DNA from 3 places in the Streptomyces sp. NPDC087428 genome. Region 2 is predicted to be linked to each of the others. Evidence: riboswitches for the same ligand, from Rfam matches in the RefSeq annotation. Region 2 holds a riboswitch; each other region holds the start of a gene.
What was found. Region 2 has a riboswitch for cyclic di-AMP ahead of ACIO3R_RS25685 (NlpC/P60 family protein). Riboswitches for the same ligand answer to the same signal wherever they lie in the genome.
Positions count from the first base shown of each region.

Region 1 (5,887 bases), on a different contig from region 2:
TACTGCTCCAGGTCGTCTTCCACGCGCGCATCGCCGAGGAGGACGAGACGGAGCCGTTCTCGGTGGACGACGTCGCCGCCACGCTCGTCGAGAAGCTGATCCACCGCCATCCGCACGTCTTCGGCGACGAGACCGCCGAGACCCCGGAGGACGTCCACGCGCACTGGCTGCGGACCAAGGCGATCGAGAAGCGGCGCGAGTCGGTCACCGACGGGGTGCCGCTCGGCCAGCCCGCCCTGGCACTCGCGGCGAAACTGGCCGGCCGGGCCCGCACCGCCGGACTCGACGTGGCGCTGCCGCACGGCGAGGGCATCGGCTACCGGCTCCTGGAGCTGGCGGTGCGCGCACAGGAGGACGGCACCGACCCGGAGGCCGCCCTGCGGGCCGCGGGCCGCGCCTACCGGGACGCCATCAGGGCGGCGGAGGGCAACGGATAGCCCGGTACGGGGCAGCGGCTAACGTCGGGGGGTGAACGACCTACCCGCCGACGCCCCCGCCGGCTGCCCCGCCCACGGCTCCACCCCCGCCCCCGAACTCTTCACGTGGGAGTTCGCCACCGATCCGTACCCGGCGTACGCCTGGCTGCGCGAGCACAGCCCCGTGCACCGCACGACGCTGCCCAGCGGGGTCGAGGCCTGGCTCGTCACCCGGTACGCGGACGCCAAGCAGGCCCTCGCCGACGCCCGGCTCTCCAAGAACCCGGCGCACCACGCCGAGCCGGCGCACGCCAAGGGACGGACGGGCATCCCGGGCGAGCGCAAGGCGGAGCTGATGACGCATCTGCTGAACATCGACCCGCCCGACCACACCCGGCTGCGGCGTCTCGTCTCGAAGGCGTTCACGCCCCGGCGCATCGCGGAGTTCGAGCCGCGCGTGCAGGAGCTGACGGACCGCCTCATCGACTCCTTCATCGAGAAGGGGGAGGCGGACCTCATCCACGAGTTCGCCTTCCCCCTCCCCATCTACGCGATCTGCGACCTGCTCGGCGTCCCGCGCGAGGACCAGGACGACTTCCGGGACTGGGCGGGCATGATGATCCGCCACGGCGGCGGCCCCAGGGGCGGGGTGGCCCGTTCGGTGAAGAAGATGCGCGGCTATCTGCTCGAACTCATCCACCGCAAGCGCGAGAACCCAGGGGACGACCTGATCTCGGGACTGATCCGGGCGAGCGACGACGGCGAGCACCTGACCGAGAACGAGGCCGCCGCGATGGCCTTCATCCTCCTGTTCGCCGGCTTCGAGACGACAGTGAATCTGATCGGTAACGGCGTCCACACCCTGCTGGGCCACCCGGAGCAGCGCGAGCGGCTCCAGCGGTCCCTGGCGGCGGGGGAGACGGAGCTGCTCGCCACCGGTGTCGAGGAACTGCTGCGGTACGACGGTCCGGTGGAGCTGGCGACCTGGCGGTTCGCCACCGAGGCGCTGACGGTCGGCGGGCAGCGGGTCGCCGAGGGGGACCCCGTCCTCGTGGTGCTCGCGGCCGCCGACCGTGACCCCGGACGCTTCGGTGACCCGGACACGCTGGACCTCGCGCGGCGTGACAATCAGCACCTCGGCTACGGGCACGGCATCCATTACTGCCTGGGCGCACCGCTCGCCCGGCTGGAGGGCCAGGCAGCCCTCGCCACGCTGCTGAAACGCCTTCCGGACCTGCGACTCGCGGTGGAACCTGCCGATTTGCGCTGGCGTGGCGGGCTCATCATGCGTGGACTGCGGACGCTTCCGGTGGAGTTCACCCCCGGGCCCGCCCGTGGGTCCGCTCCCGGGGAAGGTGACACTCTGTCAACTCTGTGACTTTTACGTGATCTCCGCTGCATCGACTTGTGACACACGTTCGAGTCCCGCTAGGTTCACCGTTCGACTCACCCGTCACTCGTCAGTCACACGGAAGGCATTCCCATGGGCTCCGCGAACGGCAGACACCGTCGCCCTCGGCAGGCACCCGCGATCATCGTCGCCGCAGGCGTGACCGGCTCGGCCATTGCCATCCCGCTGCTCGGCGCGGCCGGTGCGCACGCCGCCGACGCCTCGACCTGGGACCGGGTCGCGGAGTGCGAGAGCGGTGGCATGTGGAGTGCCGACCTCAGCAACGGCTACTACGGCGGCCTGCAGTTCTCGCAGGAGGTCTGGAAGTCCTACGGCGGCGAGTCCTACGCCCCGCGGGCGGACCTCGCCAGCCGCTCGCAGCAGATCGCCGTGGCGGAGAAGGTCCTGGGCGACAAGGGGCCCAAGGCGTGGCCCAGCTGCGCCGTCATCTCCGGCCTCGCCACGGACGGGTCGCTGCCGGGCGTCGACCCGGGTGACGCTCCGTCCGCCGACGCGTCGGAGAGTGCGGATCCGGCCGCGAGTGCCGACCCGTCAGAGAGCGCCGACCCGGCGGACGACGCGTCCGAGGGCGCGACGAGGACCCCGTCGGACGACGCCACGGCCGACACCGCCGACAAGGACCGTACGCCGGACGCCCCCGCCTCCCCGTCCGCCACGCCCTCGGCATCCGGCTCCTCCGGTGCGACCGGCCCCTCGGACGCCCCGGGCGGGTCCTCCTCGGGCGGGGAGACGGGCGGCAGGCACCGCGGCGCGCCGGCCCCGGAGGGGACCGGCGGTGACCGGGACGCGGGGCGGCACGCCTCGCGCGGCGAGGCCGACGCACGGGACAAGGGCGCACCGGCTGCTGACGGTACGTACACCGTCCGGCCGGGCGACAACCTCTGGGCGATTGCTGACGCGCAGAAGCTGCCCGGCGGCTGGACCGGGCTGTACGAGGCCAACAAGGCGGCGGTCGGTTCCGACCCGGACCTCATCCTTCCTGGCCAGAGCCTCGATCTCGGCGTGAAGGCCGGATGAGGGCGGCCGCGGGAGCGGTCTGATCAACAACTGAAATCGCCTCAAATCCGGGGTACTTAAGAGGCCTATGTCCCACTTTTGACTAAGTGAGACATGGGTCTCTTCGTGTGAACTGGCGCATCTTGTCCGGGAGCTCCCTCCGCATCCCTTCCGACCTGCGCAAATGTATGTTTTTCAGATACAAGTAAGGGCTGTTTATCCGGTATGTCCCTCTTTGAATGTCGGGGTGGCGTGTGTTTACGGTCAGAACCGCTCGCACCGCGGGCCCCGTCGATCGTCACGCCGAATCCTGCCGTCGGTCGAAGGGAACAGACGCGTAAAGCGCCGTAGGCAGGAGCGGGGGACCCAGGTAAGTGCCGGGCTGGATCGTCGCGAGACGCATCAGGACCGGCTTGGGGTGAAGTCGTGCGCTAGGACGTGCGGCCGGGCAACTCACTTGGCCCGAACCCGACAGCTCACCTCGTAGGCGTCGGTGAGGAGAAGTCTCGATGCTGCTTAACAGCAAGGGCAACAAGCACCGCCGTCCGTCCAGGGCCGTCCGTATCGCCACGCTCGCCGGTGTGACCGGTGCCGCCATCGCCGTGCCGCTGATGGGTGCCACCGGCGCCTCCGCGGCCTCCGTCTCCACGTGGGACGCGGTCGCCCAGTGCGAGTCCGGCGGCAACTGGTCCATCAACACCGGCAACGGCTACTACGGCGGTCTGCAGTTCTCGCAGTCCAGCTGGGCCGCCGCCGGCGGTACGCAGTACGCGGCCCGCGCCGACCTGGCCAGCAAGTCCCAGCAGATCGCCGTGGCCGAGAAGCTCCTCGCCATGCAGGGACCGGGTGCCTGGGCCTGCGCCGGTGCCGGCAACCTGAGCAACGACGGTGTCGACCCGGGTGTCGACACCGCCTCCAAGACCGAGACCGCTCCGAAGCAGGAGTCGGCTCCGGCCCAGCAGGCCGAGCCGAAGAAGGCCGAGCGCACCGAGGCCCCCGCCACCAACCGCTCGGACCGCTCGACCGCCCCCGAGGCGGAGCAGAAGAAGACCGTCACCACCCCGACCGGCGAGAAGGTCAAGAAGGGTGACGGCGAGTACAAGGTCGTCACCGGCGACTCGCTGAGCCAGATCGCGGCCGACCACAACGTCAAGGGTGGCTGGGAGCAGCTGTTCAAGCTGAACAAGGACATCGTCACGGACGCCGACATGATCTTCCCGGGCCAGCAGCTCCACCTGGTGAAGTAGTTCAGCACTCTCCTCGCTGACCGCCCCGGCCCGGCCGCACCTCCCCCCGTGCGGCCGGGCCGGGGCTCACCGCTTTCCGTGTTGATTGTTCAACTGTTGTAGTTACTGACCAGTAAATTTCTGGCCGTTTGCCCTGCTGTGACCGCTCTTGGGTCCTTTTTCGTCCCAGGGGACGGGCGCGCGGCCGACTGACACGGCCGCGCCGGTTAGGCTCTTGTCGCAAGGCCAAAGTGACCCTGCACAACCAGCGTCATATCCCAGAAGGAGATGCCTCGTGCCGTCCATCGACGTCGTCGTAGCCCGGGAAATCCTCGACTCCCGGGGCAACCCCACGGTCGAGGTCGAGGTTGGCCTCGACGACGGCAGCACCGGCCGTGCTGCTGTTCCGTCCGGAGCCTCCACCGGTGCGTTCGAGGCCATTGAGCTTCGCGACGGTGACCCCAACCGCTACCACGGGAAGGGCGTCGAGAAGGCGGTCCTCGCCGTGATCGAGCAGATCGGCCCGGAGCTCGTCGGCTACGACGCGACCGAGCAGCGGCTGATCGACCAGGCCATGTTCGACCTGGACGCCACCGAGAACAAGGGCTCGCTCGGCGCCAACGCCATCCTCGGCGTCTCGCTCGCCGTCGCGCACGCCGCGTCCGAGGCCTCGGACCTGCCGCTGTTCCGCTACCTCGGTGGCCCGAACGCGCACCTGCTGCCCGTCCCGATGATGAACATCCTCAACGGTGGGTCGCACGCCGACTCCAACGTGGACATCCAGGAGTTCATGATCGCCCCGATCGGCGCGGAGTCCTTCTCCGAGGCCCTGCGCTGGGGCGCCGAGGTCTACCACACGCTGAAGAAGGTCCTGAAGACCAAGGGCCTGTCCACCGGTCTCGGTGACGAGGGCGGCTTCGCGCCGAACCTGGAGTCCAACCGCGCCGCGCTCGACCTCATCCTTGAGGCCATCAAGGAAGCCGGCTACGTCCCCGGCAAGGACATCGCGCTCGCGCTCGACGTCGCCGCGTCCGAGTTCTACAAGGACGGCACGTACGAGTTCGAGGGCAAGTCCCGCTCGGCCGCCGAGATGACCGAGTACTACGAGGAGCTCGTCGACGCGTACCCGCTGGTCTCCATCGAGGACCCGCTGTACGAGGACGACTGGGCCGGCTGGAAGGTCATCACCGACAAGCTCGGCGCCAAGGTGCAGATCGTCGGTGACGACCTCTTCGTCACCAACCCGGAGCGCCTGGCCCGCGGCATCGAGGAGGGCTCGGCCAACGCCCTGCTCGTCAAGGTCAACCAGATCGGTTCGCTGACCGAGACCCTGGACGCCGTCGAGCTGGCCCAGCGCAGCGGCTTCAAGTGCATGATGTCGCACCGTTCCGGCGAGACCGAGGACGTCACCATCGCCGACCTCGCGGTCGCCGTGAACTGCGGTCAGATCAAGACCGGCGCCCCGGCCCGCTCGGACCGTGTCGCCAAGTACAACCAGCTGCTGCGCATCGAGGAGATCCTCGACGACGCCGCGGTGTACGCGGGCCGCTCGGCGTTCCCGCGGTTTCGCTCCGCGAACTGACGAAGACAGCACGGGCTGACAAGCCCGGCCGGGACCGACGCCCCGGCCTCCGTCCGTCCCCGCACTCGGTCCCGTACCGTGTGCGGGGACGGACGTGCGTAATGGGGAGGCGGAGACATGGCCGCGAAGGACCGGGACCGGTTCTCCACCGCGACCCGGCTGAGGCTGCTCGGAGAGCAGACCGCAGCCCGCGTCTACAGGTCCCAGAACCGCCGCCAGGCGCAACGCTCCCGGCTCACCGGCCGGGCGGCCTTCC
Region 1 is NZ_JBIUXR010000006.1:104,310-110,196, reverse strand. It holds gene ACIO3R_RS14205 (nucleoside triphosphate pyrophosphohydrolase) at 1-437, shown strand, start outside; gene ACIO3R_RS14200 (cytochrome P450) at 469-1,794, shown strand; gene ACIO3R_RS14195 (transglycosylase family protein) at 1,900-2,844, shown strand; cyclic di-AMP (ydaO/yuaA leader) riboswitch at 3,157-3,328, shown strand; gene ACIO3R_RS14190 (transglycosylase family protein) at 3,333-4,070, shown strand; gene eno (phosphopyruvate hydratase) at 4,345-5,631, shown strand; gene ACIO3R_RS14180 (septum formation initiator family protein) at 5,749-5,887, shown strand, end outside.
Region 1: linked by a shared signal. The riboswitch ahead of ACIO3R_RS14190 (transglycosylase family protein) and the one ahead of ACIO3R_RS25685 (NlpC/P60 family protein) in region 2 are both predicted to bind cyclic di-AMP.

Region 2 (5,887 bases):
GGCGCGGGCGTTCGGTGCCCGGTCGGAGCCGCGCGGGGAGCTGCGGTCGGCGTGGCCCGCGCCGCGGCCGCCGTCCGAGGCGTCGTACGCGGCGCGCTGGGCGGGGGAGAGGCGGGCCAGCAGGGTGCGGGCCTCGGACAGCTTGGCGCGGACCGTCGCCCGGTGCCTCTTCAGGTCGGCCTGGCGGGCGGTGAGCTCGGCCAGCTGACCCGCCGCCTCCGACCGCAGCTGGGCCACGTCCGCGACCTGGCGCCGCACGGTGCGCACCTCGTCGGCCCGGCCGGCGGCGGCCCGCTCCACGTAGGAGGCGCGCTCCAGGTACTGGTCGGGGTCCGAGGAGAGCGCCAGCTGGAGGGAGGGGTCGAGACCGCCGGAACGGTACTGCGCCGCCGCGTACGCGCCCAGCGCGTCCCGCGAGGCGTTGAGCCGCTCGGTCCTGCGGGCGGCCTCGTCGCGCATCGCGTCGATGGACTCGGCGGCGGCGGCCGCCTTCACCTTCGCGCCGTTGTACTGCTCGGTGGCGACCTCCGCCTCCCGGTACAGCCGGTCCACCTCGGCCTTGACCCGGGCGGGGGTGGGCGTCGGGTCGGCGTGCGCGGATCCCGGCAGCGCGGCAGCGGTCGCGGCCCCGGCGAGGGCGAGGGTCGCTGCGGTGCGGGCAGCAGAGCCGTTGTACGGGCGCTGCTTGGGTTTCCGGTGCGCGGCCACGAGGGCGGGGGTCCTTCCTGTCGACTGCCCGTCGGGGCCTACCGGCGGGCCCGCCCGGTCCGGCGGCGGGTCACCAACAGGGGGAGCGGCCCGCCGCCGGATCTCTCGGCGGGGCGACCGGACGGTGCCGTCCGGGTACGGATCGGCGGTGATCCGGTCACCTGGGTAGGGACGCTAAACCCGGGGCACGGGCAGGAGTCGTAATGACGCCTATTGCCCGAATTTTGCCCAGCGTTGTCGCTGGATGACCGGAAAAATTGCACCAGAGTCAGGCAATTGGTGCATTCATCAGTCAAGCGTCCAGTAAGCCTCACCTGGCTGCGGGAGGCTGATATGGCCAGGGCTAAGGTGCGGAACCATGCGTGTACTCATCGATGTCTTCGTCGCCCTGCACATCATCGGAATCGCCGCCCTGCTGGGTGGCTTCCTCACCCAGATGAAGGCGATGGGCGCGGGGACGGCACGCTTCGTGCCGGGGATGCTGCACGGCGCGCTGACCATGCTGGTCACCGGTATCGCCCTGGTCGGGCTCGACCAGGCCGACGACCACCCCGTGAACAACGTCAAGATCGGCATCAAGCTGCTGATCCTGGTCGTCATCCTCGGGCTCGTCTACGTCAAGCGGGACGAGGAGAAGGTCGAGAAGGGCCTCTTCGCAGCGGTGGGCGGACTGACGGTCGTCAACATCTTCATCGCCACGCTCTGGACCTGACCCGACCCGACCGTACCGCTGCCTGGCCCGGACCGACCGGCCTGGCAGCGGTACGGCGGATGGCCGCTGCTCGGGGCCACCCGCCGTACCGCAACGCCCCTAACCGGGCCGCACGCTCCCGTAGATCGGCATGTAGTAGATCGATTCCTCGCGCACGTTCGCCCCCGGCTTCGGCGCGTGGATCATCATGCCGTCGCCCTTGTAGATGCCGACGTGGCTGATGTCGTCGTAGAAGAAGACCAGGTCCCCCGGCTGCAGATCCGCCGTCGCGATCCGGGTGCCCACATTCACCTGGTCCCAGGTGGTCCGCGGAATGCTGACGCCCGCCGCCCTCCACGCCGCCTGGGTGAGCCCCGAGCAGTCGTACGAGGACGGGCCGGTCGCACCCCAGACGTACGGCTTGCCGATCTGGGCCCTGGCGAACGCGAGGACCTTCCCGGCCTTCGTCGTCGCGCTGCTGTCCGAGCCGCCGGAACCCGTCCCGGAACCCGTCCCGGTGCCCGAGCCGCTCCCGGTGCCCGTGCCGGTCCCGCCCCCGGCCTCCTTGGCCTTGCGGTCGGCCTCCGCCTTCGCGGCGGCCTGCTTCTCCGCCAGCTCCGCCGCCTTGCGCTTGGCCTCGTCCTTCTTCTTCTGCTCCAGCTCGGCGAGGCGCGCCTTCTCCTCGGCGGTCAGCTTCGACAGCAGTGTGCGGGCCTCGGTCAGCTTGTCCTGGACGTTCTGCTTGCTGGTGCGCAGCCGGGTCTGGGACGCCGTGAGCGTCTCCAGGCTCGTCACCGCCTCGGCGCGCTTCTTGGACGCCTCCGCCTGCTTCGTACGGAAGTCCGTGACGGCCTGCTGCTGGTTCGTGGCCATCCGGTTCATGAGGTGGGTCTGGTCGAAGAACGACTGCGGGTCGTTCGCCAGGAAGAAGGTGGCGGTCGGCGCGAGCGCCCCGTCGCGGTACTGGGCGGCGGCGTAGTTCCCGAGCGTCCGGCGGGCGTCGTTCAGCTTGTCAGCGCGCTGGGCGATGTCGTCCAGCAGCGTGTCCACCTCGGTGCGCTGCTTGGCGGACGCCTCTTTCGCCTGATCGTAGTGCTGGGTCGCGGTACCCGCCTGCCGGTAGAGGTCGTCGACCTTCTTCTGCACGTCCTCGATGCTGGGCTTCGGGGCCGGGGCCGCCAGCGCGCTCTGCGTGGACAGCAGGGTCACCGAGGCGAGTGCGGCCGTCGTGAACCCGATGGCCGGGGTGGTGCTGCGCACCCGGGGGCGCGGTTTGCGATGCGACGCCAAGGCCGGCATCTCCTTCCGTGGACCGCCTACCGGGTTAGCTGTCGGGTTCGGGCGGAACGGAAGGCTGCCCTACGGTCCTGGTGGGGGATTTCGGACCGATTCACCCCGGTGCTGCGTGTGGGTCCCCGGTTCCGGACTCCATGGAGGCAGCCCGGATTCGGCGTGGACGTCCGCTCGGCGTGGTTCGCCTCTGGGGGTACGGGCCGCCCGAACGTGCACGCTAGCCAACTCATGGTGCCGCTGTGAAGGTTGATGTTCGATATGCCCGATACATTTTCGTGACCTTGGTGAAGTGGACGCGGTGCGGGCAGGTCAGGCACGGGATCCGTCCACGCAGTGTGCGTCCGGCATCGCTCAGGGTGGCCGCGCGCAGGTGTGCGGAGGTGTGCGGTTCGCCATGTGAGCCCGGGGTGTCAGTGCGGCGGCCTAGACTCGGACAGCGATGAGCAGCCTCTTTGACGACAGTTTCCTGGCCGGCCTCCAGCACACGGAGGAAGGGCCCCCGCCGCCCCCCGAGGACTCGGCACCCGAAGCGGTGCCGGAGGACCTCTTCGGGGGCGTGTTCGACGGGCCCCCGCCGCCCCGCGACGCGTACTACCGCGACGGGGCCCACCGCCCGGTGATCGACGCCGCCGCGCTGCTCGACGGGCTGAACACCGAACAGCGCGCCGCCGTCGTGCACGCGGGGTCCCCGCTGCTCATCGTCGCCGGGGCCGGCTCGGGCAAGACCCGGGTACTGACCCACCGCATCGCCCACCTGCTCGCCGAGCGGGGGGTGCACCCCGGCCAGATCCTGGCGATCACCTTCACCAACAAGGCCGCCGGCGAGATGAAGGAGCGCGTCGAGCAGCTCGTCGGCCCCCGCGCCAACGCCATGTGGGTCATGACCTTCCACAGCGCGTGCGTACGGATCCTGCGCCGCGAGTCGAAGAAGCTCGGCTTCACGTCCTCGTTCTCGATCTACGACGCCGCGGACTCCAAGCGGCTGATGGCCCTGGTCTGCCGCGATCTCGACCTCGACCCGAAGCGCTTCCCGCCGAAGTCGTTCACGGCGAAGGTGTCGAACCTCAAGAACGAGCTGATCGACGAGGAGACCTTCGCCGGCCAGGCCGCGGACGGTTTCGAGAAGACGCTCGCCCAGGCCTACGCGATGTACCAGTCCCGGCTGCGCGAGGCCAACGCGCTGGACTTCGACGACATCATCATGACGACGGTCCACCTGCTCCAGGCCTTCCCCGACGTCGCGGAGCACTACCGCCGCCGGTTCCGGCACGTCCTGGTCGACGAGTACCAGGACACCAACCACGCCCAGTACACGCTCGTACGGGAACTGGTCGGCCCGGCCGGCGCCGCCGACGCCCCCGGCGAGCTGTGCGTCGTCGGTGACGCGGACCAGTCGATCTACGCCTTCCGCGGCGCCACGATCCGCAACATCCTCCAGTTCGAGGAGGACTACCCGGACGCGACCACGATCCTGCTGGAACAGAACTACCGCTCCACCCAGACGATCCTGTCCGCCGCCAACGCCGTCATCGAGCGCAACGAGAGCCGCCGCCCGAAGAACCTCTGGACCAACGCCGGTTCCGGCGCCCGGATCACCGGTTACGTCGCGGACACCGAGCACGACGAGGCGCAGTTCGTCGCCGACGAGATCGACCGGCTGACCGACGCGGGCGACGCCAAGGCCGGTGACGTCGCGATCTTCTACCGGACGAACGCGCAGTCCCGTGTCTTCGAGGAGATCTTCATCCGGGTCGGCCTCCCGTACAAGGTCGTCGGCGGTGTGCGCTTCTACGAGCGCAAGGAGGTCCGGGACGTCCTGGCCTACCTCCGGGTCCTGTCCAACCCCGAGGACACGGTCCCGCTGCGCCGCATCCTGAACGTGCCCAAACGCGGCATCGGCGACCGGGCCGAGGCGATGATCGACGCCCTGTCCCTGCGCGAGAAGATCACCTTCCCGCAGGCGCTGCGCCGCGTCGACGAGGCGTACGGCATGGCCGCGCGCTCCGCCAACGCCGTCAAGCGGTTCAACACGCTGATGGAGGAGCTGCGCACGATCGTCGAATCGGGCGCGGGGCCCGCGGTGGTGCTGGAGGCGGTCATGGAGCGGACCGGCTACCTCGCCGAGCTCCAGGCCTCCACCGACCCGCAGGACGAGACCCGGATCGAGAACCTCCAGGAGCTCGCCGCCGTCGCGCTCGAATTCGAGCAGGACCGCGGCGAGGAGGAGGGCACGGGCACCCTCTCCGAGTTCCTGGAGCGGGTCGCGCTCGTCGCGGACTCCGACCAGATCCCCGACGAGGACACCGACGGCTCCGGAGTCGTCACGCTGATGACCCTGCACACGGCGAAGGGCCTCGAATTCCCGGTGGTCTTCCTGACCGGCATGGAGGACGGCGTCTTCCCGCACATGCGGGCGCTGGGCCAGGTCAAGGAGCTGGAGGAGGAGCGCCGGCTCGCCTATGTCGGCATCACCCGCGCCCGCGAGCGGCTCTACCTGACGCGGGCGGCGATGCGCAGCGCCTGGGGCCAGCCCTCGTACAACCCGCCGTCGCGGTTCCTGGAGGAGATCCCGGAACAGCACCTGGAGTGGAAGCGGAAGGGCCCGATGGGGGCTCCGGCGGGACCGACGTCGGGCATCACGTCGTCGCTGTCCGCGTCCCGCTCGCGCTCCGGGCCCTCGGGCTTCGCGACCCGGCGGACCTCGGACAAGCCGACGATCACGCTGGTGGTCGGCGACCGGGTCACCCACGACCAGTTCGGTCTGGGCACGGTGACGGCCGTCGAGGGCCTCGGCGACCAGGCGAAGGCCACGGTCGACTTCGGCGACGAGCGGCCGAAGAAGCTGCTGCTGCGGTACGCGCCGGTCCAGAAGCTGTAGCGCCCGTCCGGTCGGGGCGGCGTTGCCGTCCGCCCGACCGGGCCGGCTCAGGTCGGGTCGACGTTGTGGCTGCGGAGCCAGGGCAGCGGGTCGATGGCCGCGCCGCCGCCGGGCCGCACCTCGAAGTGCATGTGCGGGCCGGTCGAGTTGCCGGAGCTCCCCGAGTACGCGATGACGTCACCGGCCTTGACCGGGCCCGAGCGGATCCGGGTGCTGCTGAGGTGGCAGTACCAGGTCTCGGTGCCGTCGGCCATCGTGACGATGGCCATGTTCCCGTACGCGGTGTTGTACTGCGTGTGAACGGTGCCGTCGGTCGC
Region 2 is NZ_JBIUXR010000012.1:104,012-109,898, forward strand. It holds gene ACIO3R_RS25675 (NlpC/P60 family protein) at 1-708, opposite strand, end outside; gene ACIO3R_RS25680 (hypothetical protein) at 1,067-1,420, shown strand; gene ACIO3R_RS25685 (NlpC/P60 family protein) at 1,520-2,698, opposite strand; cyclic di-AMP (ydaO/yuaA leader) riboswitch at 2,697-2,862, opposite strand; gene pcrA (DNA helicase PcrA) at 3,132-5,570, shown strand; gene ACIO3R_RS25695 (peptidoglycan DD-metalloendopeptidase family protein) at 5,618-5,887, opposite strand, start outside.

Region 3 (5,887 bases), on a different contig from region 2:
TGAAGCGGTGGACGTCCTTGGCGGAGAGCCGGGGGTAGGGAGCGAAGAAGCGGTAGTACTTCGACTCCGGGGACACCTGCTCGTAGAAGCTGACCAGCCGTTCGGCATCGTCCGTGGTGATCGGCCTGATCCGCGCGGTGCCGCCGTCGCGGAGCACCACGTCCGCCTCCCAGTGATCGGGGTAGACGTGATGCGGACTCTGCTCCGGAGAGGGCTCCATGGGCAAAGCCTACGGCTCTGTCAGCGGTCGCGTGGGGGGCGGGGCCGGGGCAGTCTGGGGGTGGCCGATCGACGGTACGGCCGGGCCCCGGCACCCACTCGACCGGGCCGCGGGTCGGCCGGAGCATCGGGCACTGCATGAGAGACTGGTCTAGACAACCATTGATTCGTGAAGGGCAGAACCATGGCTGAGCGCCGCGTCAACGTCGGTTGGGCCGAGGGCCTGCACGCCCGCCCCGCATCCATCTTCGTCCGTGCCGCCACGGCCTCCGGCATACCCGTGACGATCGCCAAGGCCGACGGCAACGCGGTGAACGCCGCGTCCATGCTCGCGGTGCTCGGGCTCGGCGCCCAGGGCGGCGAGGAGATCGTTCTCGCGTCCGACGCCGACGACGCCGAAGCCGCTCTGGACCGTCTGTCCAAGCTGGTCGCCGAGGGGCTCGACGAGCTTCCGGAGACCGTCTGACCCAGCGGTCACGACCGCCGGAATTCTTGCGAAAGAGCCGCGACACCCCCGACCGGGAGTCGCGGCTCTTTCGTGTGCGCGGGAATGACGGATCACCGATAAAGACCCGCGCATCGGAATTCAGGGCAGCAAGAACAAAGCCCCAATGAATGCCTGCTCTTTGTATACGGCCCCCTTGTTAATGCCGGCCGCTCGGGGTGTTTACGACATGTTGCGAAGTCCTCACCCGGCCGGCGCGGGGGATGGCGGCGGCGCCCGGCCGGTCGGGACGGCGCAGCCGGTGCGCGGCGGTGGCCCGCTCGGCATGCTGGGCGGCCAGCGCCCGCGCGCGTTCCGCGTCGCCGCGCGCCACGGCGTCCACGATGGCCCCGTGCTCGGCCCAGGAGTCGGCGGGGCGGGCCGGCTGGTCGACCGCGTACATCCAGGCGATCTTGTGCCGGAGCTGGGTGAGCAGTGCGATCAGGCCGGGGCTGCCGGAGGCCTGGGCCAGGGTCTCGTGGAACCAGCCGCCCAGTGACCGCAGGTCCTCGCCCTCGCCCCGGCGGGTCCGCTCCTGCCCCAGCCTGACCAGGCCGCGCAGCACCTTGAGGTGGGCGTCGGTGCGGCGCTGGGCGGCACGGGCCGCGCCGAGCGGCTCCAGCAGCATCCGGACCTCCAGGAGATCGGCGGCCTCCTGCTCGTCGGGCTCGGCGACGCAGGCCCCGGCATGCCTGCGGGTGACCACGAAGCCCTCGGACTCCAGGGTGCGCAGCGCTTCGCGCACCGGGACGCGGGAGACCCCGTAACGGCGTGCGAGCACCTCCTCGGTGAGTCGGCTGCCGCGCTCGAAGACACCGGAGACGATGTCGTCACGGATTGCCGTGCATACCGAATGCGCCGGAATGCGCATGTCCGAACCTCCGTCTTAATCCCCGCGGAACGCGGCCGATCGACGCCTGTCCTGTGACTCTATTGCAATGCGCTCGCATTTCCGATGCCGGGTGGAAATTCATGAATATCTTTTGGGTACGACGAAGGCCCCGGCGGGCTGCCGGGGCCTTTCACCGAGGTGCTTCGCCGTCGGTCAGACGGTGACGCCGTGGGCGCGCAGATAGGCGACCGGGTCCATGTCGGAGCCGTACGACGGCGTGGTCCGGGCCTCGAAGTGGAGGTGCGGTCCGGTGGAGTTGCCGGTGGAGCCGGAGAGGCCGATCCGCTGGCCCTGGCCGACGCCCTGGCCGACGGAGACGCCGATCGAGGAGAGGTGGCCGTACTGGGTGTACGTGCCGTCCGTCATCCGGAGCACGATGTTGTTGCCGTACGCGCCGCCCCAGCCGGCCTCGACGACCGTACCGGCGCCGACGGCGACGACGGAGCTGCCGGACGCGGCGTGGAAGTCGATGCCGGAGTGGCTGCCGGAGGACCAGAGGGAGCCGCCGGCCTGGTAGCCGGTGCTCACGTGGGAACCCGCGACGGGGAGCTGGAAGGTGCCCAGCCGGGCGCGCTCGGCGGAGCGGGCGGCACGCGCCTCGCTCGCGCGGGCCTCCTCGGCCCTGGCGGCGGCCTCGGCCTTCGCGGCAGCCCTGGCCCTGGCGTCGGCCTTCTTCTTGGCGTCCGCCTTCTTCTTCGCCTCGGCCTTCGCCCTGGCGTCCGCCTTCGCCTTCGCCTTCGCGGCGGCGTCGGCCTGGCGCTGCTGCGCGTCCGCCTGCGCGTCGATCCGGTCGGCCAGGTCGCCCTCGATGGCGATGACCTGGGAGAGCCCTGTCTCGTCGGCGTCGGGGGTCTCGGTGCCGGCGGCGAGGGCCGGGGAGGCCAGGGAGCCGATGACGCCGGTGGTGGCCAGGGTCGCGATGCCGACGGCCTTCGCGCCGCAGCGCGTCAGACGGCTCGGGGCACGGTGCTTCCCGGTGGCACGGGTGAACGCCATGAAGTGGCTGGTCCTTTCCTTCCCTCTCGCCTACCGGGTTAGCTGACGGGTTCGGAGCAGGAAGGTCTCCTACGGATCCCCCGGCCTCACCGAGGCATGGGCATCCGATTCACCCCAGGGACTGCGTGGGTCCCCGGCTCCCCCGGCTCGCGCCTGACGGGGACTCGGCGATGGCTGCCCGGTACGTCACGGATGCGGCATACGAGTGACGGACAGCCGGGCCGACGTTAAACGGGGGCACTTCCCCACACCAAACGGACAGGCGGATTTGTAGCGCATCCCACAGGGCAGACAGGCAACCTCTCCCGCAAAACTGGACAAAAGAGGAAGGCCCCGGCGGTCAGCGATCCACCAGGACCTTCCTTTTGTCCCGTTACCGGGGAGAGCGTCCGGTCAGCCGGTGACGACCGAGACCTCTCCGATGCCGAGAGCCCTCACGGGCTCCTCGATCTGCGCGGCGTCCCCGACGAGGACCGTGACCAGCCGGTCGCCCGGAAAGGCGTTGACCACGGCCGCCGTCGCCTCCACCGTGCCGGTGTCCGCGAGGCGCGCGTACAGCTGCGCCTGGTAGTCGTCCGGGAGGTGCTGCTCGACCTGGTCCGCGAGGGTCGCGGCGACGGAGGCCGCCGTCTCGAACTTCAGCGGTGCGACGCCCACGAGGTTCTGCACGGCCGTCTCGCGCTCGGCGTCCGTGAGGCCCTCCGCGGCCAGTGTCCGCAGCACCTTCCACAGGTCCTCCAGCGCCGGCCCGGTGGACTCCGTGTCCACCGAGCCGCTGATGGCGAGCATCGCGGCGCCCGTCGGCCCGGAGGCGGCGTCCCCGGCGGAGGAGCGCAGCACCTGGCCGAAGGCGCGCACGCCGTAGGTGTACCCCTTCTCCTCGCGCAGCACCCGGTCCAGGCGGGAGGTCAGCGTGCCGCCCAGGCAGTACGTGCCGAGCACCTGGGCGGGCCAGACGCTGTCGTGCCGGTCGGCGCCGATCCGGCCGAGGAGCAGCTGGGTCTGGACCGCTCCGGGGCGGTCCACGATCACCACCCGGCCGGTGTCGTCGGCGGTGATCGGCGGGACCGGGCGGGGCTCGGCCGTGTCGCCCGACCAGTCGCCGATGGTGTCGGCGAGCAGGGCGTCCAGGTCGATGCCGGTGAGGTCGCCGACGACCACGGCGGTCGCGGTGGACGGCCGGACGTGGGCGTCGTAGAAGGCGCGCACGGCGGCGGAGTCGATCCGCTCCACGGTCTTCTCGGTGCCCTGGCGCGGGCGCGACATGCGGGCCGTGGCCGGGAAGAGCTCCTTGGAGAGCTGCTTGGCGGCGCGCCGGGCGGGGTTCGCCTGCTCGTGGGGGATCTCGTCGAGCCGGTTGTTCACCAGCCGCTCGATCTCGCTGTCGGCGAAGGCCGGTGCCCGCAGGGCCTCCGCGACCAGGCCGAGCGCCTTGGCCAGCCGGGAGGCGGGAACCTCCAGGGAGACCCGGACGCCGGGGTGGTCGGCGTGGGCGTCCAGGGTGGCACCGCACCGCTCCAGCTCGGCGGCGAACTCCTCGGCGCTGCGCTTGTCGGTGCCCTCCGACAGGGCGCGCGACATGATCGTGGCCACCCCGTCCAGGCCCTCGGGCTCGGCGTCCAGCGGGGCTTCGAGGAAGATCTCGACGGCCACGACCTGCTGGCCGGGGCGGTGGCAGCGCAGCACCGTGAGGCCGTTGGGCAGGGCGCCGCGCTCGGGTGCGGGAAAGGCCCAGGGCCTGGCCTCTCCGGGGGCGGGCTGCGGGTGGTACTGCATCGAAACTCCAGTCGCGGCAGCGTCGGTCACTTGTCCGCTCCTTCGTGCGCGTCGGTGTCGTTGGCGGCGTCGGCGTCTTCCGCGGGCTCCGCGGACTCGACCGGCTCGTAGACCAGCACCGCCCGGTTGTCGGGCCGCAGCTGGGCCCTGGCGGCCGCCCGGACCTCCTCCGCGGTGACGTCGAGCACCCGGTGCACGGCGGTCAGGGCAAGCTGCGGGTCACCGAACAGCACGGCGAACCGGCACAGTTCGTCGGCCCGGCCCGCGACCGTACCGAGCCGGTCCAGCCACTCGCGCTCCAACTGTGCCTGGGCGCGCTCCATCTCCTCGGGCGAGGGGCCCTCCTCGGCGAACCGGGCGAGCTCCTCGTCGACCGCGGACTCGATCTGCGCCACCTCGACGCCGCCGGACGTCTTGACGTCCAGCCAGCCGAGCGAGGGCGCGCCGGCCAGCCGCAGCAGTCCGAATCCGGCCGCGACGGCCGTCCGGTCGCGGCGGACGAGGCGGTTGTGCAGCCGGGACGACTCGCCGCCGCCCAGGACGGTCAGCGCGAGATCCGCGGCGTCGCACGCGCGGGTGCCGTCCTGCGGCAGCCGGTAGGCGGCCATCAGCGCACGCGCCGGGACCTCCTCGCGGACCTCCTCGCGCAGCTCACCGCCCATGACCTCGGGCAGTGAGCCGTCCCGCGGCGGCTGCTTGCCGTCGTGCGACGGGATGGTGCCGAAGTACTTCTCGATCCAGGCGAGCGTCTGCTCGGGGTCGATGTCGCCGACGACCGAGAGCACCGCGTTGTTGGGCGCGTAGTACGTACGGAAGAAGGTCCGCGCGTCCTCGAGCGTCGCCGCGTCCAGGTCGGCCATCGAGCCGATCGGGGTGTGGTGGTACGGGTGGCCCTCCGGGTAGGCGAGGGCGGTCAGCTTCTCGAACGCGGTGCCGTACGGGACGTTGTCGTAGCGCTGGCGGCGCTCGTTCTTGACGACGTCGCGCTGGTTCTCCATGGACTCCTCGTCGAGCGCGGCGAGCAGCGAGCCCATCCGGTCGGCCTCGAGCCACAGGGCCAGTTCCAGCTGATGCGTGGGCATCGTCTCGAAGTAGTTGGTCCGCTCGAAGCTGGTGGTGCCGTTGAGGGAGCCGCCGGCGCCCTGCACCAGCTCGAAGTGTCCGTTCCCCTTGACCTGGCCCGAGCCCTGGAACATCAGGTGCTCGAAGAGGTGAGCCAGACCGGTGCGCCCCTTGACCTCGTGGCGCGAGCCGACGTCGTACCAGAGGCACACCGCGGCGACCGGGGTCAGATGGTCCTCGGAGAGCACCACGCGCAGGCCGTTGGCCAGACGGTGCTCGGTCGCTGTCAAGCCGCCGGAGCCGGCCTGGGCTGTGGCCGTGTGACCCATGGGCATGTACGTCCCTTCGATCGCGATACTGGATGTGATGCGAGACCTGCCACTGTAAGCAAGCGCACCGACGCCTGGCGAAGTTCCCGTGCCGCGCACGTCACCGGAAAGCGGTGTCCGGACCCCTCG
Region 3 is NZ_JBIUXR010000014.1:157,736-163,622, forward strand. It holds gene ACIO3R_RS28735 (GNAT family N-acetyltransferase) at 1-220, opposite strand, end outside; gene ACIO3R_RS28740 (HPr family phosphocarrier protein) at 404-685, shown strand; gene ACIO3R_RS28745 (GntR family transcriptional regulator) at 864-1,574, opposite strand; gene ACIO3R_RS28750 (M23 family metallopeptidase) at 1,749-2,591, opposite strand; cyclic di-AMP (ydaO/yuaA leader) riboswitch at 2,604-2,771, opposite strand; gene ACIO3R_RS28755 (M16 family metallopeptidase) at 2,985-4,367, opposite strand; gene ACIO3R_RS28760 (M16 family metallopeptidase) at 4,394-5,764, opposite strand.
Region 3: linked by a shared signal. The riboswitch ahead of ACIO3R_RS28750 (M23 family metallopeptidase) and the one ahead of ACIO3R_RS25685 (NlpC/P60 family protein) in region 2 are both predicted to bind cyclic di-AMP.